Regions from separate parts of the Spartinivicinus marinus genome, predicted to be linked through region 4. Evidence: predicted binding sites of a transcription regulator. Region 4 holds the regulator's gene; each other region holds the start of a gene.
What was found. The regulator LexA, encoded in region 4, represses DNA repair genes until DNA is damaged. The targets are predictions, from matches to a motif close to TACTGTNTANNTANACAGTA.

Region 1 (7,987 bases), 630 kb from region 4:
ATACAAATAGCAAAAAGCTACACCCACCAATTTAGTATCAGCAATAGCACAGCCTAAAATTAGCTCGCTTGAAATGACCCCAAAATACTGAAACTGATTAAAGCCAAACCATTGCTGCCAACGATTAGCCGGCCTGCCAAAGGGTGTTAATAGCTGAAAGTCATAGACATTTATATTGCTAATAGGGTGATCAAAAATGCCAAATAAGGGTTCACCATTAGACTGAATAAGCCGTTGTGCTGTCATATATTGTTATTATTTATCTGGCGGAGTAATGTAGACAGTATTCTATGCTAGAAATTATGCTTAAAGAAAGCCTGCTTTAGGAACACACGATTATGTGGCGCTGGGTTTATATTGTAGTTGGACATTTAGCTGTAGGGCTTGGTGTTGTGGGCATTTTTTTACCCCTATTACCTACTACTCCTTTTTTGCTACTTGCAGCAGGTTGCTATGCAAAAGGCTCAGACAAGTTTCACCAATGGCTTATCAACCACCCACAGTTAGGTAATTATATTCGTTATTATCTTTCTGGTGAGGGTATGCCTGCCAAGGCTAAAGCCTACACATTACTATTACTTTGGCCTTGTATGCTATTTAGCTGCTGGCTAGTCAATAACTGGCTATTAAAGGGGTTATTACTAATTATCGCCTGTTGCGTCAGTTATTATATTGTAGTTAAGGTGCCCACATTAAAAGTTAAGCCCTACTCCACAGTATCATCTCAACAAGCAGATTAACTTATTGTCAAACGCGTTAGCAATGACCACTTTTAAATACCTAGCCTTTTAGGAAAATAGTTCTTCAACTAAAGGCTGAAGTTGATCCCACCCCATGTAACCATTCACCAAGATATGCCATTGCTGCTGGTCGAAGTAAAGTAGTGTAGGAAAGCCCTGAATACCTAAATTATAAGCTAAATCAAAATCCTGCTGAGTCAGCTCCTTAATTTCATCTGCAAAAAATGCATCCATAAATCTATCCACAGGCAACTGCGCTTTAATAGCTGCCTGTTTAATCCCATGGGGAGTAGTGATATCCAGCTGATCCACATAAAAACTTCGTTGTAGTGCCTCAACTAATATTTTCAATTGATCAGGAAACTGCTGCCTTGCTGCCACCACGGCTCTACAGGCTGGCTCTGTATCGTAGACAAACCCCTCTGGAAGCGCGCCTGCAAAGTTAAATGGTTGCCCCGTTGCCTGGGCCACATGCTGCCAGTGATCAAGAATATATTGCTTTAGCGGTGGAGTAAGTGGCTGACACTGCCCTGCTCGCAACCCACCTACTCGATAATTAAGCTGCCCTCTTCCCTCAAGACTGGTAGACAGCTTGTTAATGACAGGAGAAAAACCCCAGCACCAAGAGCACATGGGGTCAAATAGATAGGTGATGTCCATTAGCAAATACAGCTAATCCTTCATTTTTAAGCCCACTGGGTGAGGCTGGTTACGTTGCTTGGCTAGTTCAATTTGTTTTTGTCGAGACTCTGCTCGTTGCCGAGTTTTTGCATCCTGAGAGTCAAAACAGTGGGGACAAGACACACCTTCTTTATACCGCTCAGACTGCTTATCTTGGTCAGAAATCGGCATTCGGCAGCCAAAGCACATATCATAGCTGCCCTTATTTAGCTGATGATCCACCGTTACTCGGTTATCAAACACAAAGCACTCACCTTGCCATTTCGTTTCTGTGGCAGGCACTTCTTCCAAGTATTTCAAAATGCCACCTTCTAGGTGATACACTTCGTCAAAGCCCTGTTCTTTTAATAGCGCGGTAGACTTCTCGCAACGAATACCGCCAGTACAAAACATAGCTACTTTTTTATGCTTGGCTGGATCAAGCTGTTGCGCCACATAATCAGGAAACTCTCGAAAGCTTTCAGTTTTTGGGTTGATTGCACCTTCAAAAGTCCCTACCTGATATTCATAATCATTGCGGGTATCAACCAGTAGCACATCTGGATCACTGATCAACTGATTCCACTCTGCGGGTTTGACATAAGTGCCAACCACATGGTTAGGATCAATACCAGGCACGCCCATGGTCACAATTTCTTTTTTCAGTTTTACTTTGGTGCGATAGAAAGGCTGCTTGATATCGTAGGATTCTTTATGCGTTAAGCCTGCCAATGGTTCATGAGAGTTTAAATAATTTAATAGTTGATCAACCCCTTCTCGGCTACCTGCAACTGTACCATTAATTCCTTCAGCAGCTAATAGCAAGGTGCCTTTCACCTCAAGAGCAAGCATTTTGTCCAATAAAGGCTGACGCATCGCCTCAAAATCGGGTAAGCGAGTAAATTTATAAAGGGCGGCAATAACAAACTGAGACATCTTAATTCCTCTACCTTGGCAGATCGCAAATCTGCTGGCACAACCAAATTGATTAAAACGTCTTATTTTAGAGATTTAGTCACAGCAAGACCAGTTTTAGAGAGAGTTCACTTAAATTAAAGAGGTTTGCTCAGGCTCGTCTAGCGTCGACTCCCCTTTATCAACAGCTGTTTGTAGGGAAATAACCCGTGGCCAGCGTCCACTGTCATGAGTGGACTGGGGATGGGGTTCAGTCACCACATAGACTCGCTGGAAGCTACCATCAGTGGCCAATAGTCCTTGGATAATTTCATGGTTGTTTAATGGAAACCAGCGACTTTGTTCAGTCTCATCTTTTTCCATAAAGGAGGTGACAACAATTTTGACTGGCCTAGGGGTAAATTGTTGCCAAGCACCACGCTGGATAGACTCTAACCTGGCCCAACCGCCTTGAGGTGTATTGCCTGGCTGATTTTCTCGCCTGCCCCAAGGGACCATGGTAATACTGCCATCTTTTTGCAGTACTGGTAGCTTGGCCTTAGGGTTAGGGAAAAATACTCGGAAACGTTCGTTGTTTTGAACAAACTCTGCACCGCCACACATAGGAATAACAGCTTATCTTTTATTGGCGCAATTAGGGGAGTCAGGTGCCGACTCAGCCTGTTTTTTCCACTCATCTGGTGTATAAGTGTGCAGTGCTAACGCATGAATTTTATGTTGCACTTCTTCTGCTAATAAGCAATAAATCAACTGATGCCTTTTTACGGGCATTTTCCCAGCGAAGTCTGCCGATACAACTACAACTTTAAAATGTGACTCAGACCCTGGAGGCACATTATGCATATGGCTTTCATTGATAACAGCTAAGTAGGCAGGATTTAAAGCTTTAGTCAATTTTTGTTCAATTTCAGTTTGTACACTCATCACCTGTCTCCCATGCTTAACCAACTAGGTTAATCTTAACCTGAAACCAGCCAAGCGGAAAGGCAAGTACAGGTGAAAGACATTGCTAATGATTTAAAAAAGGGAAGGCAGCCAATGCACAGACTAAAACAAAAAACAGGCAAGGTGGTAGGTTACATAAAACCTGACAAAACTAAGTAGCCACCACTCTTGCCTTAAAAGCTCTACGCAAATAGAGCATTCCTTACGTCTGTCTAGCCTCAAACGTTCAGATCTTAGCGACCTGATTTTTGGCCAGCAGCCTGAGCTACTCGCCAAAACTGTAAAAAACTGTATGCTTAACGGTGATTGTTAATATCCTTACGAATTAGCAGGCCTACACCAACAAAAAAGCCAATCATCAAACCAATTGTAATCAGCGAAGCTAAAACTGTTTCATCGATATACATCGCTTACCTCCTGTTGGCTATTGCCTCTAAACGCAAAACTACAGTAACAGTTACTCAACTCGCTTTTATTGATTAAAATCAATCAGTCCAGGCTAATAGCGGGTTAACCACTGGTTTTTATTGACTCAAAGCAAATTATTCCGCTTCGTAGCACTTAATAAAGAGTTTAAAAAAGTTTGAGGAAAGCAAAACACAGCAACCAAACAGCAGCCAGCCCAGATCAAGCTTATACAGCACTATTAGATAGGATAGATGATTACAAATAGGCCAAGTAAGCTTTCAGGTAATCCTTGGTTAGGGTGAATTTGGATTGTTCCTTAACAAACTAATTGGATACAATACAGCTCCTATGGACAAACACACTGTATTTTTATACAGTAACAACCATAATAGCTAGCTAAACATCCCGCTAGATTAAACAAGCTTTAAACCACAGGTCTTATAAAAGTACTTAACCTTAATGTACTCAAACTTAGACCTACATTAATTTGGTCCATGCAAGAGGTGAGCGAATGGCCGTTATACCCATGTGGAAATGCGATAGGGACGGTAGTATGTTCTCAGATAAAAAAGCCGCCGAAGAACATGATAAGATGCTTGAACTGGCAGCAAATATCACCATGCTGCTAGAACAAACCTATGACAATATCGACGAAAAAATTGCCGAAGACATTGGTTTATTATTCGCCAAACATAAAGAAACCCTGGCAAAAGCTATTAAAGGTAAGCCTGAACTAGTACTAGAGATTGGCAAAGAGTCTGCAGCAGATCAATCGGCTGATGAAGATTCTAGCGAATAATTAACCATATTTATACTAGCCTACTTCCCCAGTAGGCTATTTCCCCCCCACTACTAAAAATCTCTGCCGAAAATAAGGCAAATCGACTATTGTTATTCAAAATATATTCGCTACCATATCGCCTTTTTCTGAGGTAGATAGGCGTACAGAATGACGACATTTGTTCCAGGACAACGTTGGATTAGTGATACAGAAACAGAGCTAGGCCTAGGCACTGTTTTATCCTTGGATCAACGAATGGTCACATTACTGTTTCCCTCCAATGGGCAAACTCGACTTTATGCGGTAAAAAACTCTCCGCTTACCCGCATTCGCTTTGTTGCTGGGGATATCATCGAAAGCCATGAAGGCTGGAGCATGGTAGTCACCGATTCAGTAGAAGAAGATGGGCATATTACTTACCAAGGCAAACTAGCTAATGGAGAATCAACAGAACTGCCTGAGTCTTGCCTAGGCAACTTTATTCAATTTCAAAAACCCAAAGAGCGCTTACTAGCAGGGCAAGTTGATCAAAATAACCACTTTAGTCTGCGTTATAAAACCTGGGAGCAAACCCGTAACCTCTATCAATCTCCATTGTTAGGCTTGTGTGGTGCTCGTACTAGTCTAATTCCTCACCAACTACATATCGCTGATGAAGTGGGTAAACGCCAGGCACCTCGTGTCTTATTAGCAGACGAGGTAGGCCTAGGTAAAACCATTGAAGCGGGTTTGATCATGTATCAACAGTTGCTCAGTGGTCGTGCTCAGCGGGTGTTGATTGTGGTCCCTGAAAGCCTGCTGCATCAATGGCTAGTCGAAATGTTAAGGCGCTTTAACTTGCACTTTAGCTTGTTTGATCGTGAGCGACTAGTACAAGCAAAAGCCGCAGATACTGGGAACCCCTTCGAAAGTGAACAACTGGTACTCATCAGTCTAAATGAGCTAACTCAAGCTCAGCACCTTGACGACGCACTGGCCGCTGAGTGGGATTTATTAGTAGTAGATGAGGCTCACCACCTAAGCTGGACACCTGAAGCAGCAAGCGAGGAATATTCAGCTATTGAGCAGCTGGCACAAAAAACAGCCGGTGTTTTATTACTAACAGCCACCCCTGAGCAGTGTGGTCATAGCAGCCACTTTGCCCACTTACGATTGCTGGACCCAGATAAATTTCACTCCTTGTCAGACTTTGAAAACCAGTCGCAACAATTTCAAGCTGTAGCTGAAATGGCTGAGGAGCTAATTGATAGTGAGGTTTTATCTGAGCCAACAATCAGCCGACTGACTAGCTATTTAGGAGACGAAGCCAGCCAGCTAGCTTTTATTATCAATAGTGATCAAGCGGATGACATTAAGCAGCAAGCCAAACAACAACTGTTATCTCATCTACTAGATCGCCACGGCACCAGCCGGGTACTTTATCGAAATACTCGATCAGCCGTATCTGGCTTTCCTGGCCGTGTGATGCAGGCTTATCCTCAAGCCTTACCAGAACTTTACCAGCTTGCTCTAGAAAATGGTGGTCACCCTTATGCAGGTTTATTTCCTGAGCGCACTTATGAAAAAGAAATTCTGGTTGAAGATAAAGACCCATGGTGGCGCTTTGACCCCAGAGTAGACTGGCTCATCAACCTATTAAAGCTACTGAAAAGCCAGAAAGTGTTAATTATTTGCGCCCATGCCGAAACCTGTATGGAGCTAGATGAGGCACTACGGGTTCGCTCTGGTATTGCCAGCTCGATTTTTCATGAAGGTATGAGCATTATTGAGCGAGACCGTGCTGCCGCTTATTTTGCTGATGAAGAATACGGTTGCCAGACTTTAATTTGCTCTGAAATCGGTAGTGAAGGTCGTAATTTTCAGTTTGCCCATCACTTAGTATTGTTTGATTTACCTGCACTGCCTGATTTACTTGAGCAACGCATCGGCCGTCTAGACCGGATTGGCCAGACTGAAACAATTAAAGTTCACGTGCCGTATTTTGAAAACTCATCACAAACTGTTTTATTTCGGTGGTATCACCACAGCCTTAACGCTTTTGAACAAATTTGTACCACTGGCGATAGTGTTTACCAGCAATTAAAACCTTCTTTAGAGGCTTTATTAACCACATCAGTTAATGAACAACAGGATATTGATGCTTTTATTGATGAAGCCAAAACACTCAATCAACAGCTGCGATCTAACCTGCAAGCTGGGCGTGACCGCTTGCTGGAATTACACTCACAAGGCCTTAATGACACCAGCGAATTAATTGATGCTATTCAATCTGCCAATGAAACCAAACCACTGAAAAAGTATTTAGATGCTTTATTTGACTGTTTTGGCATTGATTCCGAAGATCACTCGGAGCATGCCATTATTGTTCGCCCTGGAGAACAAATGTTATTACCCAGTTTCCCAGGGCTACCAGAAGATGGAGCTACTATGACTTTTTCTCGTGAGCAGGCATTAAGTCGCGAGGACATGCAGTTTTTAACCTGGGAACATCCCCTGGTTCGTTATGGCATGGAACAAATGCTAGATACTGAATTAGGTAATACGGCGGTTGCTTTATTAAAAAATAAAGCATTAAACCCAGGCACTATGCTGGTAGAAGCCATTTTTATCGTTGAAGCCCCTGTTCAACAGCAGCCTCAATTAAAGCGGTTAATGGTACCTGCTAGTATCCGTACGTTAATTGACCCTCAAGGAAATAACCTAGCAGATAAAGTTGCCTTTGAAACCCTGGATGCTCAATTACACCCTATCAAGAAAAAAACTGCCAGAAAACTGATCAAGGCACAATCAGAGCCTATTTCTGAAACCTTAAAAATTGCTGAAGACAAGGCTAATGAACAGGTAACAGCCATTGTGCAAACCGCTACTGAGCAATTACTGGCTAAATTAGGAGAGGAAATCAATCGACTGGAAGCGCTACAAAAAGTCAATCCGAATATTCGCGAAACAGAAATTGAGCAGTGGCGTGCTTTAGCAGCTCAAGGGGTAACAGCCTTGCAGCAGGCTAATTTAAGATTAGACAGCATTCGAATTATGTTTGCAGGATAACCTCTATTAACTGGACTTTCTCTGGAGCTGCTGTAAATAAGCTTAGTGTCTGATATGGAATAACAAGGTATTCTTCCTCCATTTTTGAAGAGCCATCCTTGGCTCTTCAAAACTAAAGCGACAATCCAGCCAGCACCCTTTATTTCAATTAGTGGTGCTGTCGTTAATCATGCAGTTGCTGATTAACCCATGTCGCCGCGACAGAATACCCTGCTACTCCATATTCATTAGCTTTTATGACAACCTATTTATAAAACTTAATAGATTTTAGCCTCCCCTTCAGGTCGAGTTTTAAAGCGTCTATGCAACCACATATACTGATCCGGCCGTTTCCGAATTTCCATTTCAATTAGCTTGTTGACTGTCACTGCATCCGCTTCTTCATCGTCAGTAGGGAAATTTTCCAACGGTGGTAATACCTGCACATGATAGCCTTTTCCATCTTCTCGACGATGTTGAACAAAAGGCACAACTTTCGCCTTACCTAATT
Region 2 (7,987 bases), on a different contig from region 4:
AAATCAGTGATGACCTGTTTATAAGAAGTAAACTCGTTGCCATCGGATATTCTTCATCTAGGTTAGAACGACACAAAAATAATTCTGAAAATAAAGAAGCGTCTCGTAGAGTGAATTTTACAGTGATAACCAATGCAGATGCGAAATTGAGAGAGATATACAAGGATAGATCATGAAGCTAAATGTTGATTTTTCCAAGTTAGAAAGAAGTTTGGTGATGATGGAAGCTGAGTCATGTGATTTCGAGATTGAACCAGCGATGCCAGAAGCTGAATTTGCTTTTGACCAAGAACTAATTGAAGGTATTCAACTCAAGATAGATCACGTTCAGACTAATACAGGCCTAATAAGTACGAATGGGAGGCAGACTTTACTATACATCCCTGACCACAAAAACATAGAGGCTGCACTTAAAGATGGCAGTGAAGGAAATAAGTTTCATGTCGCTGAATGTAAAAAAATCATTGAAATGAGGGAAAAGGATTCAGGTGATCGCTATATTGTCACCACAGGAACTTCGGGCAAGTTTAAAATATATGGTGAACGGCGAAGTAATAAAAAAGAGATATCTGGAGAAGTGAAACTTCGGGTATGCAAACTGTGTTTGAGATATCTGAATTACAACGGTTACGCAAACGCCCCCTTAGAAGCAAAAGAAGAAATTGTTAGCAAATTCGATCTGAAAGAGTTTTTTTCTACTTATAGCTCAATGTTTCAGCATCTACCCAGAGAACAGTTTGCTCACCGGCACCGTGGCTATGATGATGACTTTTATGAACGCTCAAAGGCATGTAGGAAAAGGGTTAATTACACATGTCAAAACTGCAACGTTAATCTTCGAACGAAAAAGCACTTATTAGATGCTCATCACCCTGAAAGAATCAAGTCAAACTCGTCTATACAGGACTTAATAGCACTCTGTAAAGACTGCCACCGGAAAGAGCCATTTCATCAACATATGCCAGTCTCTTTTCATCAAATGAGCACCATAACTAGATTGAGACGAGAGCAAGGGTTAACAAATCCAACAAATTGGCAAAGTGTTAGAAAGTTTGTTGATCCTGCCTTATTTGGTTTTATTGAAATGTGTCAGTCGCTTGGTTTAGAGTTACCGCATGTACAGTATCCTGTCACTAATCAGCAGACTAATGAAACTATTTACTTAGACATTGCTTGGCCGAGCAAAAGAGTAGCACTGCTTAGTGGGAAAGCTGTAAAAGTAGACAAGTGGTATATTTTAGAATTTAAAGACGCACACAATGTTTTGAATAAAAAAGAAAGGTTTAGTAAATTTAAGTCTTATATGCGCTAATACAATTTGCTAAACCAAGTGAGGGTAGCCTAGGCCTCTTTCAGGAGAGTCTGGCAAATAATTCATTAGTAATAATATAGAAAGATAAGTGAAACATATCCTACGAAGAAAGTTTATAAAGTATGTGAGAATAAATTCATTAGTAAAAGCTGCACTAGTTAAACATATAATTTCTATTTTATATATTGTAGCAAGTGTAATATGGTTCATATTTTGGGGAATAGAGTTAATATTTTTAACTATGCCGTTACCTTTAGCGAAAATAGGTGGAATAATAATTTCGTATTTTATCCCAGTAATATACTTTTACTATGACTATAAAAAGCTAAAAAGAGTGAGCCTTAGAAGAAACGTAATAAGAAAACAGTTTTGATAATAAATAATACTGCCACATAAAATACCATCCTAATCATGGTCTTATCGGCTGTTTTTGAGAAGACGACAGGAGAGGCGGGTAGGGGATGGAGCATTGAGGAGAGTAGTGGCTTAGGTATAGTGATAATTAGGTATAAGTTTGAGTCCCTATGATAGTTAGCTACCGAAAATCAACTTATATGGTATTATATAAAAGCATAATGGTAAGATATCAACTTATATTATTCGAGATCGAGTAAGGAAAACAAATTATAAATAATATTTTTTCACAATTAATCTCATTAATATAAATTTAAGTTACTCGATACTTTTTAATTTTTACATTAGTATTTGGTAACTATCTTAGTCTGAAGAGTTGTTTCGTTATTATATGATTATATGTTCTATTACCCACCCAATAATGGTTGTTCTAAGGGGTGGCTTTATTTTCCCGCACACATCCAAGGCCTGGAGCATTTAGGTGCCCAAAATATGACGAAAGTTGGGAGGCGATCTTACTAAAGACTTTATTTGTCTACCCACCAATGAGGTTGATAGTATGTATGGTTTTTTTTATAAAGCAAATAAATATATGATAATATCACTTTTATTATTTTATTCACATGCGTTTGGAAGTTCTAATTCGATAATGCAGATAACAGCTGACCTTCCTCCATTTACAGTAGAAGATAGTAAGGAACAACGTGGTTTTTTATACGAAATAGTAGGTTTGATGCACCAGCATGCAAATCTTCCCTATAAACCAAGATTTTCACCCTGGCCAAGAGCTCAAAAGACAGCAAGAGAAAAAAATAATTATTTAATTTTTGGGCTAACTCGTACTAAAAACAGAGAACCTAACTATTTATGGATTGTGAATCTTTTGTCTATAGAAGTCAGCTTTGTCATGATAACAGGTTCTCCTCCTAAGACGCTTGTAGAAGCAAAGCGACTTTCTATCAGTGTGGCTAGAGAAACCCCTTGGAGTCGTTTCTTGAATAAGAACAATTTTAAAAGAATACAGTTAGTTACCAAAGAAATTCAAAATGCTAGGATGTTAATTTATAACCGTGTTGACGCATGGTATGTTCCAACCGTAAGAGCATTTTATTTACTTAAAAAAGAAGATATTACAACAATACTGTAGACAGTTTTTGGTCTTAAAATGGTAGGATTGAACCAAAGATAGAAACTGCGAGAATGCGGTTGTCAAAGTCGAATTGTCACAGGAATCTATCTTTGGAAAGCATAGTAAAAACGGTTTTACGCTCAATGTCCAATATTAATAAACCTCAACGGACATTTATCGCCGCTTTATTGACGACGCTAGTGGTATTTCAAGGTAAAGCGACCTATAGAAACATGAGTCGTTATAGCCAAATGAATGAAAAGCGTTTTAGCCGCTGGTATAAGCGTCAGTTTGATTTTACCCAGTTTAATAGGGGTGCATTAACTCTTACTCTCCCTGATAATGAACGTATAGCTGCTATCGATGCTAGCTTTATTAGTAAGTCAGGAAAGAAGACTGAGGGCTTAGGCTACTTTTATAATGGTTCAACGAGTCAATCCCAGCAGGGCTTAGAAGCTTCACTTCTCGCGTTGGTTGATCTTAAATTGAATACAGCTTTTACTTACGATGTGCGTCAAACCATCGATCAACAAAATAAAACACGTGTTGAAGTCTATGCAGAACAAGTAGTGGAGTTGGCTCCCCAGCTTCTAGAACAAGGCATTCAGTATTTAGTCGCCGATGCTTACTATAGTAAAGAAAAATTTATCACTCCTGTGGTTAAAGCGAAATTAAAACTTGTTGGCAAACTCAGAATTGACGCTGATTTACAGTGGTTTTATGAAGGTGCATACAGCGGGTTTGGACGTCCCAAAAAATATGATGGAAAGGTTTATTTTGAACAAGAACTGCATCGTTTTGATCAAGAGGGCTGCTTACAAGATGGCGTAGAAGTCTACACAAAAAAGGTTTATTCAAAGAAATTCAAGCGGGCTATTAAAGTCGTGATGTTGAGGCAAGTCCAAGATACTCAAGCCAGTAGAGTATTACTTTATTCGACTGATACAGAACTGGATGCAATGACAATCATTAACTATTATAAAGCACGCTTTCAAATTGAATTTCTATTCCGAGATGCTAAGCAGCACACAGGATTAACCCATTGTCAATCACGTAAAAAAGAAGCCATCCATACACATTTAAATGCTTCATTGTCAGCACTAAATTTATTGAAACTAGAAGATCAGCAGTTAAAAGGAAACAATAATGAAACGGTTATTTCAATTGCCTCCTGGAAACGTAAAAAATTTAATCAACATTTAATGAAAAAACTTTTTGATGAGTTAGGTCTGAGCATAAGTACACAAAAAGTCGCTCAGGTATATGAACGGATGAGCGACTATGGGGCTATTGCTGCTTAAAAGTGTCTACAGTATTGTTACAAGACAACCATCATATAGTATTTCGTTCCAAAATGAGGATTTATACCTTGCAGGTAGTTTAAAGCTTTCTAATGAAATCGTAGAGAAGCTTAGAAATGCTTTTGATACAGTAAAGAAAAACGGGTCATACGAAAAAATCTATAAAAAATATTTTATTTAGATTAAAATAATTAATAAAGGGTAGTGGGCTAGAAGGAGGGTTCGGTCGGATTGTTCTGGCTGTTCCACTCCCCCGAAACCCCAAGAGGTATGGCCATGATTCACACTATGTTCAGTAGTTCATAAACACTAGTTCTAATTAACTCTCTTTAGCATATAATTTAACATAAGATAGTTTATGCGAAACTTACCTGTAAGTGTTTACAGGTTATAATTGGTCTTTGATTCATTGTCTGATCCTTGGTTTGATAATACCTTTCACACACCTTGCACCAGGCCATAACTGGGACAAGGCATCTGCTGGGAGTGCTGAGCCTCCTGGCTTTTACCTGGTTTGCCCAAAGTCCCGCTTTTTAATTTTGGCCATTCTGCCATCAGGATGATGAAAGACTAATCCTTCAATATTTTGATGTTGTAACCACGCTTTTAACTCGTTAAAGGTGCGAGGGGCATCGGCATACTGTTCTGCATCAGAATGCTTGAACAATACATGACGTTCAAAGCCTTCAGGGTTTCCCTGTATTTTGGGTCCCAACAGCTCATAGGTACCGTCAGGCATGCCTTCTTTAAAAGCCTCTTGATACCATTTATTCTCATTTACAGCGAAATCGACAGGAACCCAACCAACCGTTTTACCGGTCACCTCATCGTAGTCGGCTAGTACAAAATTATCGGGCTTGGGTTTGCCTTTTTTGACCTCTCGCCGTTTATATAATTTGCCACTTTCTATTAAACAGCAGGTGCCGTCGTATTTTCGTGTTGCAACCCCTTCGCCAGCAAAAACCCAGTCGCACTCAGGGTGGGCTTCCTGTATTACTTCGCTCATGTTATCAGGGTTTCTTTTAAATATTGTGGGTGTTTTTTTCATATCGGTCACTTAGTGATTAATGTTCCATTGGAAGTCATGTTGAGATTAATTGGCATACACTCAAGCTCGCTAAAATCAGCTAAAAAATTGCTATTAGCCGGATTCAGCAGTTGTTTCATTACATTGAGCTACCCACTCATAAGCCAGTGATAATATACAAATCTCAATAACCCCAACGATTAGCCAAATAAGATCGTAAACAAAGTTCAAATAATAAGGTAGAAATGGTAGATAGCTTATTATTTGACTTGTCAAAATCGGCAGCAAACCAATTAACACAAATAACCGTAATTGATGGTTAGATGATATACTCCATGCCCATCGCAACGACTTTTGCTGGTCTGTCGCCGTTGCAGGCAGAATCAGGCTCCATCTAGAAATACAATAAGTAGCCGGTAGCATCAAGATAGCCATTATGGAGCTGAACGATAAATGATTTTCCGGTAACAACGTAAATAAATTGTAGCTAATTGCCGCCGCAGCGCTATATATCACTGAAAACCCAAAAAATATTAATAAGAACCTGGTTTCTCTTTTGGTCCATCTTAAAACGGGCGTTGATTTAATCGCCTCATCGCTGAGCAGGAAAACTCGATGACAGCCAATGGTACTCAACACAAATGCCAGGTAGTAAACTATATAAATAAAAAAATACAGTATAAAACTAATTTCCGGAGGGTGAGGGATCAAATAATCCATTAAAATCATTAAAAAAATAAATGGAATCCCTAACCGCAATAAAGCCGTTATATTCTGAAAGGGAGTTTTTAATCCTTTTAAAAAAATTTCTTTTAAAGGCAGGGGTTTATTTACTTCAGTCAATTGTCTTCAACCATAATAAGCAGATTTTAAGAGGGTGAATAATATACATGTTGACCCAATGAGTAAATCAGACTGATCACTGCGCGATCAATATCAACTAGATTTGACACCAATTAGATACCTGTATACTGTTTATATATACAGTATTTTGTCGGTTGTTGAATTAGCATGTATGCGCTCACGGATATGAACTGCTTTTATGTAAGCTGCGAGCGGCTTTTCAGGCCAGATCTGGCAGGCAAACCCGTGGTAGTGCTCAGTAATAATGATGGGTGTTGCGTCGCTCGATCCCCAGAAGCCAAAGCCCTAGGGATCAAGATGGGTGAGCCTGTGTTTAAACTGCAAGGTTTGATCAAACGTCATGGCATACGGTGTTCTCATCAAACTATGCGTCATATGCCAATATCTCCAATCGGGTAATGGCTGTCCTTGAGCAGCTATGCCCTACGGTTGAGGTTTATTCCATTGATGAAGCATTCCTTGACCTAACAGATATGGCTTGTGAGGCGTCCTTAAAAGGCTATGGGTTTAAGGTGAAACAAGCCATTGCCCAATACTGTGGTATACCCGCGTGTGTTGGAATTGCTCCAACTAAAACCCTAGCAAAGTTAGCCAATCATGCGGCTAAGCAGTATCCAAAGACAGGTGGTGTGATTGATGTCTGCTCAAAAAAGGTTCAAACCCGCTTACTACAGTGTATGCCAGTTGATGAAGTCTGGGGGGTTGGTCGACGCTTAAATCAAAAGCTACGAGCAATGGGGATTAATACAGCCCATGACCTGGCAAACTATCCTGAAAAGCTACTTCGACAGCATTTCGGCGTGATGTTAGAACGTACAGCCAGAGAATTAAACGGCGAGTCTTGTATCGCGTTAGAAGAGCACCCTCCAGCAAAGCAACAAATTGTGTGTAGTCGATCATTTTCCAAACGGGTACACAAGTTGGAAGAGTTAGCCGAATCTATCAGTTGTTATATGACCCGAGCGGCGGAAAAACTCAGGCAACAACAATCCAGAGCCCAGTTAATCAACGTGTTTATTCGGACCAGCCCTTTTGCTGATACTCCACAATACAGTTGCGGTGCTTCCCTGCCCTTACCCCACCCTACGAGTGATACCCGGGTTCTGGTCAAAGCGGCTAAAATGGGGCTAGAAGCAATTTATCAACCAGGGTTTGCTTACGCGAAGGCTGGAGTTATGCTCTCTGATATCAGTGTGTCTAGCTTTAATCAAGCAGACCTTTTCACTCCTGAGATTGATACACAAAAATCACAACACTTGATGAAAACAATTGATCAGATCAACCGTCGTTTTCCAAAAGCCTTATTTCTCGCGAGTAATGGTACCCAACGAGGCTGGCAGATGGCCAGACATCACTTGTCTCCAGACTACCTTACCAGCTGGTCTGATCTACCTAAAGCCAGATTATAACAGCCGTTATACTTCACTATATGACCAAGGAAGGAGTGAAATAAATAATGTGCGGGCAATTTGGGTTGGCAGATAGTTTTAACTGGGGCAAGTTTACAAAGCGACTGAATTTACAGGATATTAACAACCCAGCATCGATAAACCTACGGTATAAAGAAGCATTCGTACCTACCAACACTGTATCCATTATTACTCACCAGGACGGTTATAAAGTAAACGAAGCCATTTGGTGGTTATTGTTAGAAGAGGCTGAAACCCACTTTAAAGCAAATGCAAAATATGCAACATTCAACTCAAAATCTAGCAGGCTAATTACAAGCCCTGTCACTAAAAAAGCATTTAAGCAAAGTCGCTGTATAATCCCAGCTACTCACTTTGTTGAAGGTGATGGACCACAGGACAAACGCTATTATCATTTACTCAAATCTGCTAGCGGTATGATTGCGTTCGGGGGGCTATACCGTGAATGGACACACTCTAAGACAGGTGAACACTGCTATTCAGCTTCAATCATCACTTTGCCAGGACACCCAAAACTTAAGAGTATTCATAAAAACTCACTGCCGTTAATGTTACCTCTCGACCAGCCTG
Region 3 (7,987 bases), 4.5 Mb from region 4:
TAAAGCGCTCAGCATTTTTTAGGGTTTGCCGCCGAATGTAGTGTGTTGGAGCTTGCTCAGCCTGTTGGCGACTGATTTCGATAAAATAACCATGAACCCGGTTATACCCCACTTTTAGTGTTGAAAGCCCAGTGGTTTCCCGTTCTTGAGCTTCGAGCTTCAATAGGAATTCGCTGGCATTTTCGCTGATATTGCGTAAGTCATCTAGCTCTGCATCATAACCTTCAGCAATAACACCGCCATCACGAATCACCACAGGTGGATTATCGACAATGGCTCTTTGTAGTAGCTCGGTCAGTGCTGGGTACTCACTAATAATCTGGCCAAGCTGTTGAATGAGAGGTGATTGGATATTGGCCAACTGGGTTTGCAGCTCAGGTAATTGCAGTAAGGCATCTCTTAGTTTAGCGAAATCACGAGGCTTAGCAGATCGAAGTGCTACCCGAGCTAATACCCGTTCAATGTCACCAATTTGCTTGAGTGATTGATGGAGAGGCTCATAGCTGTAGTCCGCTAACAAGGCGCTCAATGCTTGTTGGCGCTGTTTCAGCTCCACTTGATTTCTGAGTGGGCGGTTAATCCAGCGACATAGTAACCGGCTACCCATTGCAGTGGCAGTTTTATCAAATACTGCTGCTAGCGTATTTTCTTTACCACCTGATAAATTGGTGACTAACTCTAGGTTTCTACGGCTGGCGGCGTCTAAAACAACGCTGTCTTCATGGCGCTCAATACTGAGTCCGCGGATATGGGGTAAGGCGGTTCGCTGAGTTTCTTTGGCGTATTGTAGTAAGCAGCCTGCAGCATCAATGGCGATGGTTAATTGGTTGCAGCCAAAGCCTGCCAGGTCATTGGTTTGAAACTGCTGGGTTAGCATTTTCATGGCTGTTTCAAAATCAAAGTCCCAGACGGGCCGACGACGAACACCAGAACGGTGTTTGAGTTTTTCCAGCAAAGGGCTTTCTTCGCTTACTAATATTTCAGCGGGATTTAGTCGCTCTAATTCTGCGAAGAATGCTTCCTCCCCTGATACTTCTGCTACCTGAAATCGGCCGCTGCTAATGTCAAGTGTGGCAATGCCATAATGGTCATTGTTCTGGTGAAATGCTGCAAGTAGGTTGTCTTTGCGTTCTTCCAGCAGGTTTTCGTCACTGACGGTACCAGGGGTGATAATTCTGACCACTTTTCGCTCTACGGGTCCTTTACTGGTAGCTGGATCGCCAATTTGTTCGCAGATGGCGACTGACTCACCCAGCTTGACCAGTTTGGCCAAATAATTATCAGCAGAGTGAAAAGGGATGCCGGCCATTGGGATCGGCTCACCACCAGAATTGCCACGCGCAGTGAGAGTAATATCCAATAATTGAGAGGCTTTTTTGGCATCATCATAAAAAAGCTCGTAAAAATCACCCATTCGATAAAACACTAACTCATTACGATGTTGCTGTTTGATTCGCAAGTATTGCTGCATCATCGGTGTATGTTTTGAGGTTTGGGTTGTTACTTTTGCCATTGGATACTAATTGCTCAGTTGGTGACAAGAAATCGGGCGGTAATTCTACGCAATTAATGGCGTTAGATTAAGACTCAGGCGTAACTTAATTATTGATAAGATAGGTTTGTGAAAACAATTGTTGTATATATACGCTTCACTGGTTGAATAGTCGACAACTAACCTTTTAATTCAAAAGTGAAATGTGATGAGTGATGCAATAAAAGCACTTGCTGAGCAAGTCGGTGCATTTTTAATTAATCAACAACTGAAGTTGATTACTGCAGAGTCTTGTACTGGTGGCTGGGTCGCGCAGGCCGTTACTGCCATTGCTGGTAGCTCAAGCTGGTTTGAAGGAGCCTTTGTTACTTATTCTAATGAAGCAAAGCGATCAATGCTGGAGGTTTCACAGCAATCGTTAATCCAGTTTGGTGCAGTCAGTAAAGCTGTAGTAATGGAAATGGTCGATGGAGCGCTTGCTCATAGTGAAGCAGATATTGCTGTTGCGATCAGCGGAATTGCAGGCCCTGACGGTGGGAGTGCCGAAAAACCAGTGGGCACTGTATGGGTTGCCTGGCAACTCCATGAGCAGCCCGCAATAAGTCGTTGTTATCACTTTTCGGGTGATCGAGAGCAAGTTAGAGAGCAAGCAGTAGTTGAAGCTTTAAAAGGCATATTGGAACACTTTAATAATTAAAGGTGTTACTAAAAAATATTGATTAACTTTTTTGCAAATTTTGCTGGCTGAGTATAGAGTTGTATGAAATAATACTGTTTAAATATACAGTGTCTAGATTGAACCCCCAGGTTGTTACATTAAATCTGCTGTTAAATTAAATCTATAGCTTATGAGGTGAGTTAATGGATGATAACAAAAAGAAAGCGCTTAATGCAGCGCTAAGTCAAATTGAACGACAGTTTGGTAAAGGTGCCATCATGCGCATGGGTGACCATGAGCGTGAAGCAATTCCTGCCATATCCACTGGTTCATTGTCATTGGATATTGCTTTGGGCATTGGTGGCCTACCCAAAGGTCGTATAGTAGAAATTTTTGGCCCTGAGTCTTCAGGTAAAACGACGCTAACCCTGCAAGTGATTGCTGAAGCACAACGCAAAGGTGCTACCTGTGCGTTTGTTGACGCCGAGCATGCATTAGACCCTAATTACGCAGAAAAGCTAGGGGTAAATGTTGATGATCTGTATGTTTCTCAACCTGATACGGGTGAGCAGGCATTGGAAATCACTGACATGCTGGTGCGCTCAGGTGCGGTGGATGTGATCATTGTTGACTCGGTAGCAGCTTTAACACCTAAAGCAGAAATTGAAGGCGATATGGGGGATGCCCATGTTGGCTTGCAAGCCCGGTTAATGTCTCAAGCGTTACGTAAAATCACTGGTAATATCAAGCAAGCGAATTGTCTGGTTGTTTTTATTAACCAAATCCGGATGAAAATTGGCGTTATGTTTGGTAGCCCTGAAACTACAACGGGTGGTAATGCATTGAAATTCTATGCATCGGTCCGGTTGGATATTCGTCGTATTGGCTCAGTTAAACAGGGCGATGAAGTGGTTGGTAACGAGACTCGAGTAAAAGTCGTCAAAAATAAAGTGTCGCCACCATTCAAACAGGCTGAATTTCAAATTCTTTATGGTAAAGGTATTTACCATATGGGTGAAGTGATTGACTTAGGGGTTAAGCAAGGCGTTGTTGATAAAGCCGGTGCTTGGTACTCCTACAACGGCGATAAAATTGGGCAAGGTAAGGCAAATTCTGCTCAGTTTTTAGAAGACAATCCAGAGATAGCGACGGAAATTGAACAGAAAATTCGCCAGCACTTTGGCATTGAAGCCCTGTCACAAGAAGCTGTTGCTGAAGAAGTGTAGTTGCTAGGGCAGTAGGTATTGCTATTAGCAGTATTTGGTTAGTGTTTTAATAGTTTATAGATGAACAACTCCTCACCTCAAAAAATACGACAAGCAGCTTTACGGCTGCTTGCTCGTCGTGAGCACTCTGCTCAAGAATTAAAACAAAAATTGAAATCACGTACCTTTGCTGGTGAACAAGTAGAGCTTGTGCTGGAAGAGCTAAGGGAAGCAGGCTATTTGTCTGATCAGCGCGCTGCGGAAATGATTTTTCGACGCTGTATTGAAAAAAGACTAGGACTTAAGCGGATTCAACTAGAAATGCAGCAAAAAGGAATTGATCAATCACTTGTTGAGCAGGTATTAAAAGTCAATCAGGATGTTGACTGGCTTCAGTTAGCAAGGGCAGCACTAGCAAAAAAGTTTAACCCAGAACCAAGTGATCTGGTATTAATAGCGAAAAAACAGCGCTATTTAATTCAACGTGGGTTTGATTTCGAAATAATCCAACAAGCTCTTACAACTCATTCTGAATCTTAACCTTTATACCCTTCTTCTCGAATGCTTTGGCTATGTTACGCCTTAAACAGCAATTTTTTTTGCGAGACTCACAAAAAAACAGGGGATATGATATAGTGCCCGCTTTTTGTTGGTCTGCTATTAAATTGGCTATTATGCAGTGTATTACTACCACCCTTTGAAACGCCTACCAAACTAAGTGGGAATCGCTATAGGTGGCTTTGCCCACTTAAGTCCACTTAAATTGGGAGATAACACTAGTCTCAATTATTATGCAGCAGTTAACTTTTTCAATTGAAAACTGGTGTGCTTGGGCACCAGGCCTGAATAGTCAAACAGCGTGGCAGCAATGGGCTGAGAGTGCAGCCAGTATGCCTGCAACTGAAGAACAGCCAACACTAGACTGGCTACCAGCTAGGCAACGGCGCAGGCTGAGTTTGCAGGCTAAAATGGCCTTAACGGTTGCGCAAGAGTGTCTGGAAAAAATTGAAATTGATTCGGTCCGCACAATATTTGCCAGCCGCCATGGTGAGGCCCAGCGGATGCAACATATGCTGCAACAACTGGCTATAGATGAGCCGTTATCACCTACAGAGTTTGGCTTATCAGTGCATAACAGCACCGCAGGCTGGTATGGTGTGTTATTCAAGGATAATGCTGCCACAACGGCTATTGCAGCGGGTAAAGATACTTTTCCAAATAGTTTAATTGAGGCTGTATCACAACTATCTATTGCTGAGGTAGATAGAGTTTTGTTGATCTTTACCCATATGCCATTACCTGATTTTTATCAGGCTTTTCAGGATGAGCCTAATCCCTGTTTTAGTGTGGGAATGATGTTATCCCAGCAAAGTGGTACACCTATTCAGATGAGTTATCAAAAGACAGAGATTGAGAGCAAGCCTTCAATATCATCGCCAGCTTTAGCATTTATTCGATTTTTATTATTAGGCCAGCAACACACCCAAGTATCTACCGACCGAATGGTGTGGAAGTACGAGCAGTTGTAATGAAAAAGCTCTATTTAATTTGGCGGGTGCTAGCCACTGGCTTTAGCTTTTTATTGTTTGGCCTGGGTGGATTTCTACTTGCCTTGCTGGCTTTTCCTCTGATTAATTTGGTGTGGCGTGATCAGTGGCAACGACGTTATCGGGCTCAACGGTTGATCAGCTGTAGCTTTCGGTTTTATCTCAAAGTTTTAGATTACTTAGGTGTTATGAGTTATGAAATTAAAGGGCTGGAAAATCTAAGAGCTGATAAGGGACGTGTTATTATTGCAAATCACCCCTCTTTATTGGATGTGGTGTTACTGATAGCAGCTTTGCCCCAAGCCGACTGTGTGGTGAAGCAGGCGCTTTGGCATAATCCATTATTAAAAGGGGTTGTGAAAGCAGCCGGTTATATCAGTAATCAAGACCCAGAAACATTAATTAACCAGTGTAGAGCCTCATTAAACCAAGGGGGCTGTTTAATTTTGTTTCCTGAGGGAACTCGAACCACACCAGGCAAGGCTATTCGGTTTCAGCGAGGGGCAGCTAATATTGCATTAAGGGCAGAAGCAGATATTCGCTTAGTTGACATTAGCTGTCAGCCAACCACTTTAACCAAACAAGAAAAGTGGTATCAGGTTGCTGATCGGAAAGTGAAGTTTTTAGTTGAGGTTAAACACTTAGTGGAAATTAAGCCGTTTTTAGCCGAGGTAAATGAGCTGCCTCGGGCCACTAGGCAATTAACCCGGTATTTAGAAAGTCAGTACACATAAGGGTAGTAGTTATGTCTAGCTTAAAGGAAGAGTTAAAAACGTTAATAGTTGATGTGTTGGATTTAGAAGATGTAGAGCCTGCAGATATTGTTGATGACGAACCATTATTTGTTGAGGGATTAGGGCTGGATTCAATAGATGCATTGGAGCTTGGTTTAGCGTTGAAAAAGCGCTACAACATTAAAATCGAAGCCAATGCTGAAGATAATAAGCAGCATTTTGCATCCATTAATAGCCTTGCTGCCTTTATTGAAGCAAATAAGTAAGAGAGGAAGTAAACCATGCAATCTCGTCAGGATATTTTAGCTGCACTTACTGAAATATTGGTTGATAAGTTTGAAATTGATGAAGCGGACATTGCTCCTGAAGCAAACTTATATGAAGAGCTTGATCTCGATAGTATCGATGCGGTTGACTTAGTCATTATGCTGCAAGAACTGACCAATAAAAAAATTAAGCCTGAAGAGTTTAAAGCCGTAAGAACAGTCAATGATGTGGTCAATGCTGTTGAGCAGTTAGTTAAATAGCGGCAACTCATTTAAAAGTATGTATTGCGTAGCAGCCATTCTATGAATTTATCACTCAGTATTATTATCGCTGCACCATTCAAACCAAAGATCAGCAAGGATTGCTGATGCGCTGGTTGAATGGGCTTATTGCTATATTAGGGGTACTTTATCCGGTTATTGTGCTAATGGGGTTAAAGTATTTAGAACCTCGGTGGATAGGGTTACTACTCTTTATCCTGATTATGGCACGGCTGACATTGAGCCGTGTTGTGCGTAATAATCTTCAGTTGCTTAAGCCTGCATTGTGGGGCGGAGTTGCTATTTTTTTCTTGGCACTGAGCACAATGGTGTTGAACCATGAAATGCCATTAAAGCTATACCCTGTAGTTATGAATATTATTATGTTGGTTATTTTTGGTGTTACGCTGAAATCTCCACCCTCAATGATTGAGCGATTAGCTAGATTGCAGGAACCAGACTTACCTGATGAAGCAATAGCCTACACTCGAAAGGTAACCATGGTATGGGTATGCTTTTTTGCGGTGAATGGTTTAATTGCCGCATTTACGGCAATTTATTGTTCTTTTGCTGTCTGGACTTGGTATAACGGCTTTATTGCCTATTTATTAATGGGGTTGTTATTTGCCGGTGAGTGGTGTGTTAGGCAACAAGTAAAGAAAAGGAATCAACAGTGTTGAATGATAGTGCAGCAGGTTTGATTCCTAATGAAAATTGGCAGCCAGCCTGTTTTAAGCAGCTCGAAAAGCTAATTAATAGCGGTAATTTAACTCAGCGACCCGTTGGTTATTTGAATGCTGGGCAAACAGTGACAACTGCCACCATATTAAAGTCGGTTGAAGGTTTTGCAGAAAAGTTGAGTAATAGGGTAAATACTCAAGGCTGGGCCATTTATTGTGATGACTCGGTACATTTTATTATTGCCTTATTAGCGGCACTGAAAACTCGCTTAGCGATAGTGATTATTCCCAATAAACAAACAGCTACTTTTAACGACTTAATTTCTCAAAATTATACATTATTAACCGATGTTTCATTAGCCACCGGCAATGATCATCATATCCCTGTAGTCTTAGAAGCATTGTCAGACCCTAAAGAAATACTTGATCTGAGTAAGCAACAGTTGTTTTCGGTGAGCTGTCAACAGCCGTTGTTTTTTTATACCTCAGGTACGACTGGCAAGCCTAAGCTGATAGCCAAGCAATTTGGTCAGCTGATTGATGAAGTCGCTGTGCTTAATGGTTTATGGCGAGAAAACACGTCGCAAGCGGTTTTTATATCGACAGTTAGCCATCAGCACATATATGGCTTTTTATTTAAAATCTTATGGCCTCTCACCATTGGTAGCCCTATTTTCAGCCCACTGGTTAGTTATCCAGAAGAGCTGCTAGCCATTTCCCGCCAGTTTGAAAGAGTTGTCTGGATAGCCAGCCCTGCATTGTTAAAACGATTGCCAGATGCAATTGACAGCCCGGTTGAATCGTTAGCGATGGTGGTGTCTTCAGGTGGAAAACTGGACTACCAGGTTGCTAGGCAAATAGTTGATGGACTACAGCAGTTGCCTGTTGAAATACTGGGTAGTACAGAGACAGGGGGGGTAGCCTGGCGCCAACAATCTCAGGAAAACTCCGCTTGGACTCCTTTGCCTCGCTGTGCTGTTAGCAAGGATTGTGAAACAGGTTGTTTACAAGTTAGTTCACCTTTTATTAGTTCAGATCATTCCCACTTTGTGATGGGTGATATGATTGAGCTACAAAAAGACGGGCAGTTTTATTTAAAAGAGCGAGCTGACCGAATTGTAAAAATTGAAGAAAAGCGATTATC
Region 4 (7,987 bases):
ATATTTGGCATATTATGAATGAGTGACTGCTGATTGATTAATATTAACCGGCTCTACATGTAAGGTGCGGGTTGGAAAGGCTATTTCAGCTCCATGCTTAGTAATAATCGCCATGATATCAAGCAACACCTCTTCTTTAATTTCATGAAAGCGAATCCAATTAATTGTTTTGGTAAAACAGTAAATAAAGAAATCTAAAGAAGAGGCCCCAAAGCTATTAAAATTCACAATTAGGGTTTGCTTAGTATCAATTTCCGGGTGATTAACTAAATAATCTTTTACCTCACTGATAATCGGCTTGATTTTTTCTGCATCATCATAACGTAAGCCAATCGTTTCATACATACGTCGATTAAGCATACGGGAGGGGTTTTCTACCGAAATACTGGCGAATGTTGCATTTGGAATATAAAGCGGTCGTTTATCAAAAGTTCGTATGTGAGTTAGGCGCCAACCAATATATTCCACTGTGCCTTCTATTTCTTTATCTGGTGAACGAACCCAGTCCCCCACTTTAAAAGGTTGATCTAAATAAATCATTAGCCCACCAAAGAAATTGGCCAGTAAATCTTTTGCTGCAAAGCCCACAGCAATACCACCAATACCACCAAAGGCTAATACTCCAGAAATACTGTAACCCAATGACTGCAATATAACCAATACCCCAGTAATAATAACTGCTGCTCGCAGCAATTTACCAATGGCATGGACTGTGGTTGGGTCTGCCTCCTTTTTACCTTCTCTGGGAGTAATAAGCTGTTCTTCTACTGCTTTGATCAAACGAATTAAAAACCAAATAATCAACGCGATAATCAATGTTTCACGAATAGGGTCGATCGCTTGAAAAATGACTGCATCAGACACTTTATGTGCAATTTCAGCAGCCCAACTAAATCCAATTACCCAAATTAACGCCGCTAAAGGTTTTTGCGCAGAATCAACGATGGTTTCATCCCAAATCGTCCGAGTCTTGGTCAGTTGCTGGTGTAAACGGGTTAGTAAACGACGGGCAATAAAATTGGCAATCAAGGTCAAAAAAACAACAATAAAAACCTGATATACCCAAGCATCTTGACCTTTGGCAAAATTCAAAAAATCCAACCACTTTTCCATGAACAAATAGCCTTGTTTTCTTTCTCTTTCTATAGGTTTTCTAGTTGAGAGTGTATTGTTAACCGACGGGGATGCTCTAATAACTCAGCCCAACTAAGTTTCCTTTGCCCCTTCAATTGCTCAATATTAACCTCTGCTTCAGAGTGGGTATTTAATGCAGAGACAACGGCCTGCGCCCCTTCGGGATTATTACAAACCAATAATAACTGACATCCTGCGTTTAGTGCTTGTACCGCACGTGAGGGATAATCACCTGCCTGACTAGCAGCGTGCATCGTTAAGTCATCACTAAAAATGACTCCCGAAAAACCTAATGATTCTCTCAACACCGCTTGCAACCAATAACGAGAAAACCCAGCGGGCTCTGCCGCTACTTGTGGGTATAAAACATGTGCTGGCATCATACCATCTAACAACTGCTGTTTAATTAAGCTATTAAAAGGCAGCAGATCCGCCTGTTTAATCGCAGCAAAAGGGCGATCGTCACAAGCAATCGAATGATGAGTATCAGCAGCCACACTGCCATGCCCTGGAAAATGTTTACCAACGGTCGCCATACCCGCTTGCTTCATACCTAAGCAATAACGATGAGCTAAAGTCGCAACAATTTCGGGCTGCTCTGCAAAGGCACGAGAGCCTATCACTTGACTAATGGGCAAGCCTAAATCCAATACAGGTGCAAAACTTAAATCAATACCTGATGCAATCACCTCACTGGCCATTAACCATCCTAAGTCTTCTGCTAACTGGCTGGCTTGCTCAGGTTCATATTGATACAGTTCACCTAACCGACAGGGGGCGGGTAACTGAGTGTAGCCCGTTACTAGACGCTGCACCCTTCCACCTTCTTGATCAACGGTAATTAATAAATCTTGCCGTACCGCTCTAATCGACTGCACCAGTTGTATCACTTGCTGGCGATCAACAACATTACGGGCAAATAAAATCACTCCCGCAACAGCAGGCTGCGCTAATAGCCGACTCTCGTCGTCTGTTATTGTCGTTCCTGCTAAATCTACAATGACATTACCTGACATAGGATTAACCAATAGATTGCGACTACTCGTTTTCAATGATTACCTGGGTATAGACGGGCACGCTACTGAACAGCTCCACAACCTCATCATTTCGCATACGAATACACCCGTGAGAGGCTGGAATTCCCATTGGCTCACTATCAGGCGTGCCGTGAATATAAATATAACGTCGCATGGAGTCGACTTCTCCTAACCGGTTAACACCAGGTTCCTGGCCACTTAACCATAAAATGCGAGTCAAGATCCAATCACGATTAGGAAATTGCCTGGCCAGTGTCTCGTTATATATTTCACCAGTAAAACGTCGCCCTACAAAGACAGCATTTAGAGGGCAATTGCCCCCTACTTTGGCTCGAATGATATGTCGCCCCAAGGGTGTTTGATAACTCCCTTGACACTGACCAGCCCCTTTGGCAGCAGTAGACACTGAGTACCGAGTAATTAACCGATCGCCATCGCATACTCTAAGTGTTTGCTCAGCAATAGAGACATAAATAACAGGCTTACGCATATTCACTAGCTACCCATTAACGCGTCATACCTTAGCTAGCCACATATTAACTAATCTATGCGCAGTTAACTAAACCTCTAGATTGGCTGCAGGCAACTCAGCCTTCATGCCATGCGCTAAAAAGGGCACTAGCCGCTTCATGACTGCAGGAACTGATGTATGCTCATGATACTCACTTTCAGCAATGTCTCTTAACGCATCTAAACCAGACATGGTAAATGCGACAGATCCCACCATAAAGTTCACCCGCCAGAAAATTTCTACTGGCGGTAAATCAGGTGACGCCTGCACCACTAAACTCACAAAGCGCCGAAATACATCACCATAGACTTGTTCAAGGTATTTTCGCAAATGCCCTTGAGACTGGCTAAATGCTAATCCCAACAATCGCATAAATACGGAAAGATCATTCTTTCCTCGTGCTTCAACAGATAATATCTGTTGAAATAGCAAATTGAGTAGCTGCTCAGGTGTCGGTTTCTGGGCTGCTAATGATGCTTCAAATTCGTTGAGCCTAATGGTAAGTTTTTTGCAAAATGGTTCTAGGAACCGGGCAAACACGGCCTGAATCAATGCTTTTTTAGAACCAAAATGGTAATTAACTGCTGCCAAGTTAACACCTGCTTTACTGGTAATCGTCCGCAGAGATGTTTCAGCAAAGCCCTTTTCTGCAAATAACGCTTCTGCAGCATCTAGTATTCGTTCAACAGTTTCTGATTGCGCCATAGCCAATTAACATTTCTTAAAAAAGCCTTGATTCTCTGGGCCATTTTGAGTGCCCATGGAAGCTAAGGACCAATTGAGTTTAGATACAAGCAGCAAGCCAACTAATAAAATGTTCGCTTTATATTAGCCGCCTGTTGTAATCTTCAAACGTTTTGAACATACGTTTAATACGTATACAAGTCAAGCAGGCTTTACTTTTTCCTGCAAGTAAAATTAACGTCTGCTAAGTAAGGAAACACCACGTAAAAAAGACTGAAATAGTTGAAAACAGTTGAAGGTCAGTCCAAACTGGATATAATCACAGTAACTGTATAAAACCACAGCCGCTATAAAAAGCCGTTATTTTATTAAAATAGCAAGTATTCAAATAGGTATAAGGAGCCATCTCAATGGCTAAATTAACTGCTCGCCAGGCGGAAATTTTTCAATTTATTAAAGACCATATTGAAGAAACCGGCTTTCCTCCCACTCGAGCCGAAATTGCTCGACAACTAGGATTTCGTTCTGTCAATGCTGCCGAAGAACACCTCAAAGCCCTTGCTCGTAAAGGTGCTATCGAAATTATTGCCGGTACCTCCCGAGGTATTCGCATTCCCCCTGACGCCCAACAAGGTATTCCTGTAGTAGGCCAGGTAGCAGCTGGTTTCCCCATTTTAGCCGAACAAAACATAGACAACTACTGCCAGATACCAGGTAGTTTTTTTAAACCTCGTGCTGATTACTTTTTAACAGTTAAAGGCATGAGCATGAAGGATTGTGGCATTCTCGATGGTGATTTACTAGCCGTTCACAAAACAACTGATGTACATAATGGTCAAATCGTCGTTGCTAGAATTGATGATGAAGTAACCGTTAAGCGATTTGAGCGAAAAGGAGAAGTTGTTTTATTGCATCCAGAAAATAGTAATTTCAATACTATCGAAGTGAACTTACATAGCGAGAATTTTACTATCGAAGGAATCAGTGTCGGGGTGATTAGACACTAACCTTTACACGAAAGCTGAAATTTTAACTTAGTCCCCTGGGTAGCCATCTATATATGCCCCAAATTACCCAAGGGGAAATTAATTATCTAATAGCTACTACCTTTTCTTAAAAAAGCGACTTAATTTGCAGTTTTACATCTTTTTATCAACTCTGATCCACTATCTACCCTCAAGATGGTAAATACAGTGAATTAGGCCAAAGATATGGATTTTTTGTCAGTGATACACTGCAGCTGTAACTAACGAACATGACAATATTCTTTTCGAATGACTTTTTAGACGTTGTTATCGTCGCTAACTACCATCAAAGACGAGACAAGTCTGTTACTGTATGACTTGCAGTAACAATCTTTATTTATTTTATAAAGAATGCTGCTGTCGCTCATCACTTGACGCCCTTCTTTTAAAGTCATTCGTTTAACAATAAAATAGGAAATATACCCATGGAGTTTAATGGCAGTGACAATGATTCAAAACCCAACCATAGCACGCCAAATCAACCCCATCACTTCCCTTTATCGACAGACCACAATGGCTTTACGCATATTACAGAAATTATTTTATCCTCAGCCCGTATTCCACTGACATCATTTATTCCACCCATGCTGGCACAGTTGAGCCATCATGAAAAACAACGCTGGTTAACCGTCGTGTGTTCCAAACAATATCGCAACATGACCTTAAAGTGGCTTCAAGATGCCTATATTAATAATAAACAGGTCTTATTTCTTACTGCCAGCAATGAAAGCTCTATAAAAGATTTGACGTTACAGGCACTCACTCTTGGTAAAAGTCATACTGTCGTCAGTTGGCTACCAGAGCTAGATGAGACAACCTTAGCGGCTTTAGATATTGCAGCACAAGAAGGTAACTGTCATGTAATTAATATAAGACAACGCTAGTAAAACAGTTGCTTTGCACTGTCAAAAATACCCTCTGGCAATAGTAGTAAAGTAAACCTGACATTTTATTTATTGTGTGAGATAAACTTTTCCTTTAATTTATTGAAACGAGTTTCAATATTTTTATTCCCCTTCTCTTACCTAAATTTCATTTGATAATCGCACAAACGCAGGTTAATTTTTGAGTCATATCAATCTGTCATGGTTTCTTAATGTGAACTCCTTAGTAATCAAGCCTATAAATACAGTAGCTGTAATAAAGGTAGACAAAACCCAACCAACAATAGGCTTAGTGGTCAATAACAATTCATCATGACCCTGTATAAGCCAATACTACTTGTGTTGCGATGGTTTGCTATAAAAACTATGGAGAGAGATAAATGATTTCAGTTAAACATCGACTTCTTTTATCATTATTGATGAGTGTTAGCAGCTCCCCTGCGGTAGCAAGCAGTGATTCTAATGGTCCAGCCTGTGAAGGGTTTGGCCCACAAGCGCCAAGAGATATTGACCAGCTTGCAGGCGACAATAAAAGTATTTTTAGCTTAGCCCCCCACTACACAAGCATGAACCTATGCAACATTCATTTTCACCATAATGCTGAACATAAAGCCAAGGACTTTTCCAAATATGCAGGAGAAGGCGATCATGGTCATGGTGGCGGTTATCAGTGTAATACTAGTCAATCACTTTCCTCAGCAGAATTAACGCTATCTAAAAATGAAGTATGCAAAGGGTTAAAACCCGGTAATACCATTGAAGTCCATTGGGTACATACTTCCTGTGACGTCAAACCAGGCAAAGGATTAACTTCGTGCTTATCTGATGGGTGCTCAAATCCAAATCTTCGTGTCGAAGCTCAGGTATTTACTGTCGTCAATGATTCTTCTGTTCTCAATTTTAATGACTTGGCTTATGGCGGTAATATAGAGGATGGCTATCACCAAGCTAAGGCCTTACCCGACAATACAGGTAAACCTGTAGAGTTTCTAGGTTCTACCACCGGTCCTCAGTTTACCGAACAAGTCTGCTCACCCTTTCAGGTTACTTGGAGTGTCAGACCATTGTGTACAAAAATTGACATCAATAGTTTAGGTGAATGGTGTAAGGATAACGTTTTCAAAGAAGACCACGCCCATGGTGTTAGAAAACTGGTCACTAATCCTAAACTGTTGTCCGATATGAAGTAACCTAGACCACAGCTCTTGCAGCAGTGGATATGCCCTTCTCTAGTTATCATTAGGCATAATACCCATCTGATAACCAGAGAAGCAACGCTGGCTTATTGATAAGAAATCATTTTGTGAAATGTTGACAGGCTTTTTACTTCCGTTTGGTTTTTAAAGCTGGCAAATGGTTGATCAGCAAACTTTTTACCCCTCATCTGAATATTCAAACGTGGCGCATTTGGATTACCCATAGTCTCTGCGTAAAAACGTTTGATATCACCTAAGGTTACCTTTTCTATCTCAGCAATCAGTTGAGCTTTAGTGTTAAACTGATAATTTTCATCATACCAGTCACTGATAAATGGGCTAACTTCATCGCTCAAGTTTTTTGGTTTTTCTTTCAGTGCCACTAACACACTGGTTTTAAGCTGCTTAAAAGTCGCCTCGGGTAACTTATTCAACACTTGCTGATACTCAAGCTTTAACTGATCAAGCCTTGACTGAATGGCTTTTGGTCCCTTGACGGGTGTTTGAATATACAACCCCACACTTGCATATTCATCAATAGTGGGGGCAATGGCTCCCACAGCATAGGCAAGTTGTTCCTCAGTACGTAATTTATCAAAAACATAGTTTGCAAAATGATCAATTAGTACTTTCGCTCTGGCTTGCTGTTTCAACCCTGGTTCAGAATGTGACTGTAAATCAACGATTGCAACATCATTAACTTCAATGTCTTTTTTCACAACAAATAGTTGCCCTTCCTTAGGTTCCCAGGATTTGTTACGCGTATATTCTGTAACCTTATGGTTATCAGGTAATAGGCGCTCCAACTTTGCAGCCATCTCGTTAATATCTTGACTATCGTAGTTACCAAAAGCAAACACTCTTACCTGGTTTTGACTGAGTAACTGTTTAATGAAGCTTCGTAAATCCTTACTTGTCAGCTTCGATGCAACCTGAAGATACTCTTGTTTATCCCAGGAATCTTTTGTAATCAGTTGGCTAAATGCATTAAAGGCCTGGCTGACGGAAAGTTGTTTTTTCTCATTTTCAACTTCTCGAGTAAGTCGATCAACTGCTTGTAAAAAGCGTTGTTCATCAACCTCAACCTGAATATTTTCTAGTGCTTTACTCAACAGGTCTTTTTGTTTATCTGTAAAACCACTGATTGATAATAGTAGGCCACCCGCTTCAGGGTGTACAAACACTTGCATTCCTGCCTTGTTCGCTTCTTCAATAAGCTCTCCTTGCTGAAGCTGAAACAAATCAGACCAGATAGATAAAAGGATAGTAGACTTGATATTATTGTGAGCTAGCGAACTATTAAAATAAATATCAATTGATCCTTTAGGCTGTTCCTTAAAGGCTTGGCTTGGAAGATACCAAACTTTAATACCTTGATTATCAACTACTAGTTCTGGCTTATCATTTTTGCTGACTGTTTTAATAGCAAATGTTTCAGGCAGCATTCGATTAACGGAAGATAAGCTGAGCTTCATATAAGTAGAATCGTACCAACTCGCTATAGTTTCAGCAGATA

Region 1: OQE68_RS21460 (YebG family protein) is a predicted target of LexA. The motif match lies at 4,028-4,047, and genes of this name have one in related genera.
Region 2: OQE68_RS31095 (Y-family DNA polymerase) is a predicted target of LexA. The motif match lies at 6,093-6,112, and genes of this name have one in related genera.
Region 3: recA (recombinase RecA) is a predicted target of LexA. The motif match lies at 2,262-2,281, and genes of this name have one in related genera.

Annotation. Positions count from the first base shown of each region.
Region 1 covers NZ_JAPJZK010000001.1:4,781,426-4,789,412, reverse strand. The annotation lists gene OQE68_RS21490 (DUF2804 domain-containing protein) at 1-246, opposite strand, end outside; gene OQE68_RS21485 (YbaN family protein) at 339-740, shown strand; gene OQE68_RS21480 (DsbA family protein) at 789-1,400, opposite strand; gene trhO (oxygen-dependent tRNA uridine(34) hydroxylase TrhO) at 1,413-2,336, opposite strand; gene OQE68_RS21470 (hypothetical protein) at 2,448-2,918, opposite strand; gene OQE68_RS21465 (BolA family protein) at 2,931-3,239, opposite strand; gene ccoM (cytochrome c oxidase subunit CcoM) at 3,557-3,667, opposite strand; gene OQE68_RS21460 (YebG family protein) at 4,180-4,467, shown strand; gene rapA (RNA polymerase-associated protein RapA) at 4,618-7,497, shown strand; gene lpxL (LpxL/LpxP family Kdo(2)-lipid IV(A) lauroyl/palmitoleoyl acyltransferase) at 7,755-7,987, opposite strand, start outside.
Region 2 covers NZ_JAPJZK010000003.1:60,595-68,581, reverse strand. The annotation lists gene OQE68_RS29475 (OmpA/MotB family protein) at 1-176, shown strand, start outside; gene OQE68_RS29470 (HNH endonuclease) at 173-1,312, shown strand; gene OQE68_RS29465 (substrate-binding periplasmic protein) at 2,226-2,813, shown strand; gene OQE68_RS29460 (transposase) at 2,906-4,096, shown strand; gene OQE68_RS29455 (hypothetical protein) at 4,602-5,102, opposite strand; gene OQE68_RS29450 (hypothetical protein) at 5,238-5,966, opposite strand; gene OQE68_RS31095 (Y-family DNA polymerase) at 6,135-6,386, shown strand; gene OQE68_RS29445 (DinB/UmuC family translesion DNA polymerase) at 6,338-7,396, shown strand; gene OQE68_RS29440 (SOS response-associated peptidase family protein) at 7,444-7,987, shown strand, end outside.
Region 3 covers NZ_JAPJZK010000001.1:879,956-887,942, reverse strand. The annotation lists gene mutS (DNA mismatch repair protein MutS) at 1-1,513, opposite strand, end outside; gene pncC (nicotinamide-nucleotide amidase) at 1,701-2,189, shown strand; gene recA (recombinase RecA) at 2,354-3,376, shown strand; gene OQE68_RS04255 (regulatory protein RecX) at 3,437-3,895, shown strand; gene OQE68_RS04250 (beta-ketoacyl synthase chain length factor) at 4,147-4,884, shown strand; gene OQE68_RS04245 (lysophospholipid acyltransferase family protein) at 4,884-5,636, shown strand; gene OQE68_RS04240 (phosphopantetheine-binding protein) at 5,648-5,902, shown strand; gene OQE68_RS04235 (acyl carrier protein) at 5,918-6,163, shown strand; gene OQE68_RS04230 (COG4648 family protein) at 6,271-6,843, shown strand; gene OQE68_RS04225 (AMP-binding protein) at 6,837-7,987, shown strand, end outside.
Region 4 covers NZ_JAPJZK010000001.1:5,408,723-5,416,709, reverse strand. The annotation lists gene OQE68_RS24270 (S-methyl-5'-thioinosine phosphorylase) at 1-11, opposite strand, end outside; gene OQE68_RS24265 (mechanosensitive ion channel family protein) at 13-1,113, opposite strand; gene nagZ (beta-N-acetylhexosaminidase) at 1,143-2,186, opposite strand; gene OQE68_RS24255 (L,D-transpeptidase) at 2,173-2,661, opposite strand; gene OQE68_RS24250 (TetR/AcrR family transcriptional regulator) at 2,731-3,387, opposite strand; gene lexA (transcriptional repressor LexA) at 3,777-4,373, shown strand; gene OQE68_RS24240 (SulA-like leucine-rich domain-containing protein) at 4,817-5,275, shown strand; gene OQE68_RS24235 (delta-class carbonic anhydrase) at 5,656-6,465, shown strand; gene OQE68_RS24230 (insulinase family protein) at 6,558-7,987, opposite strand, start outside.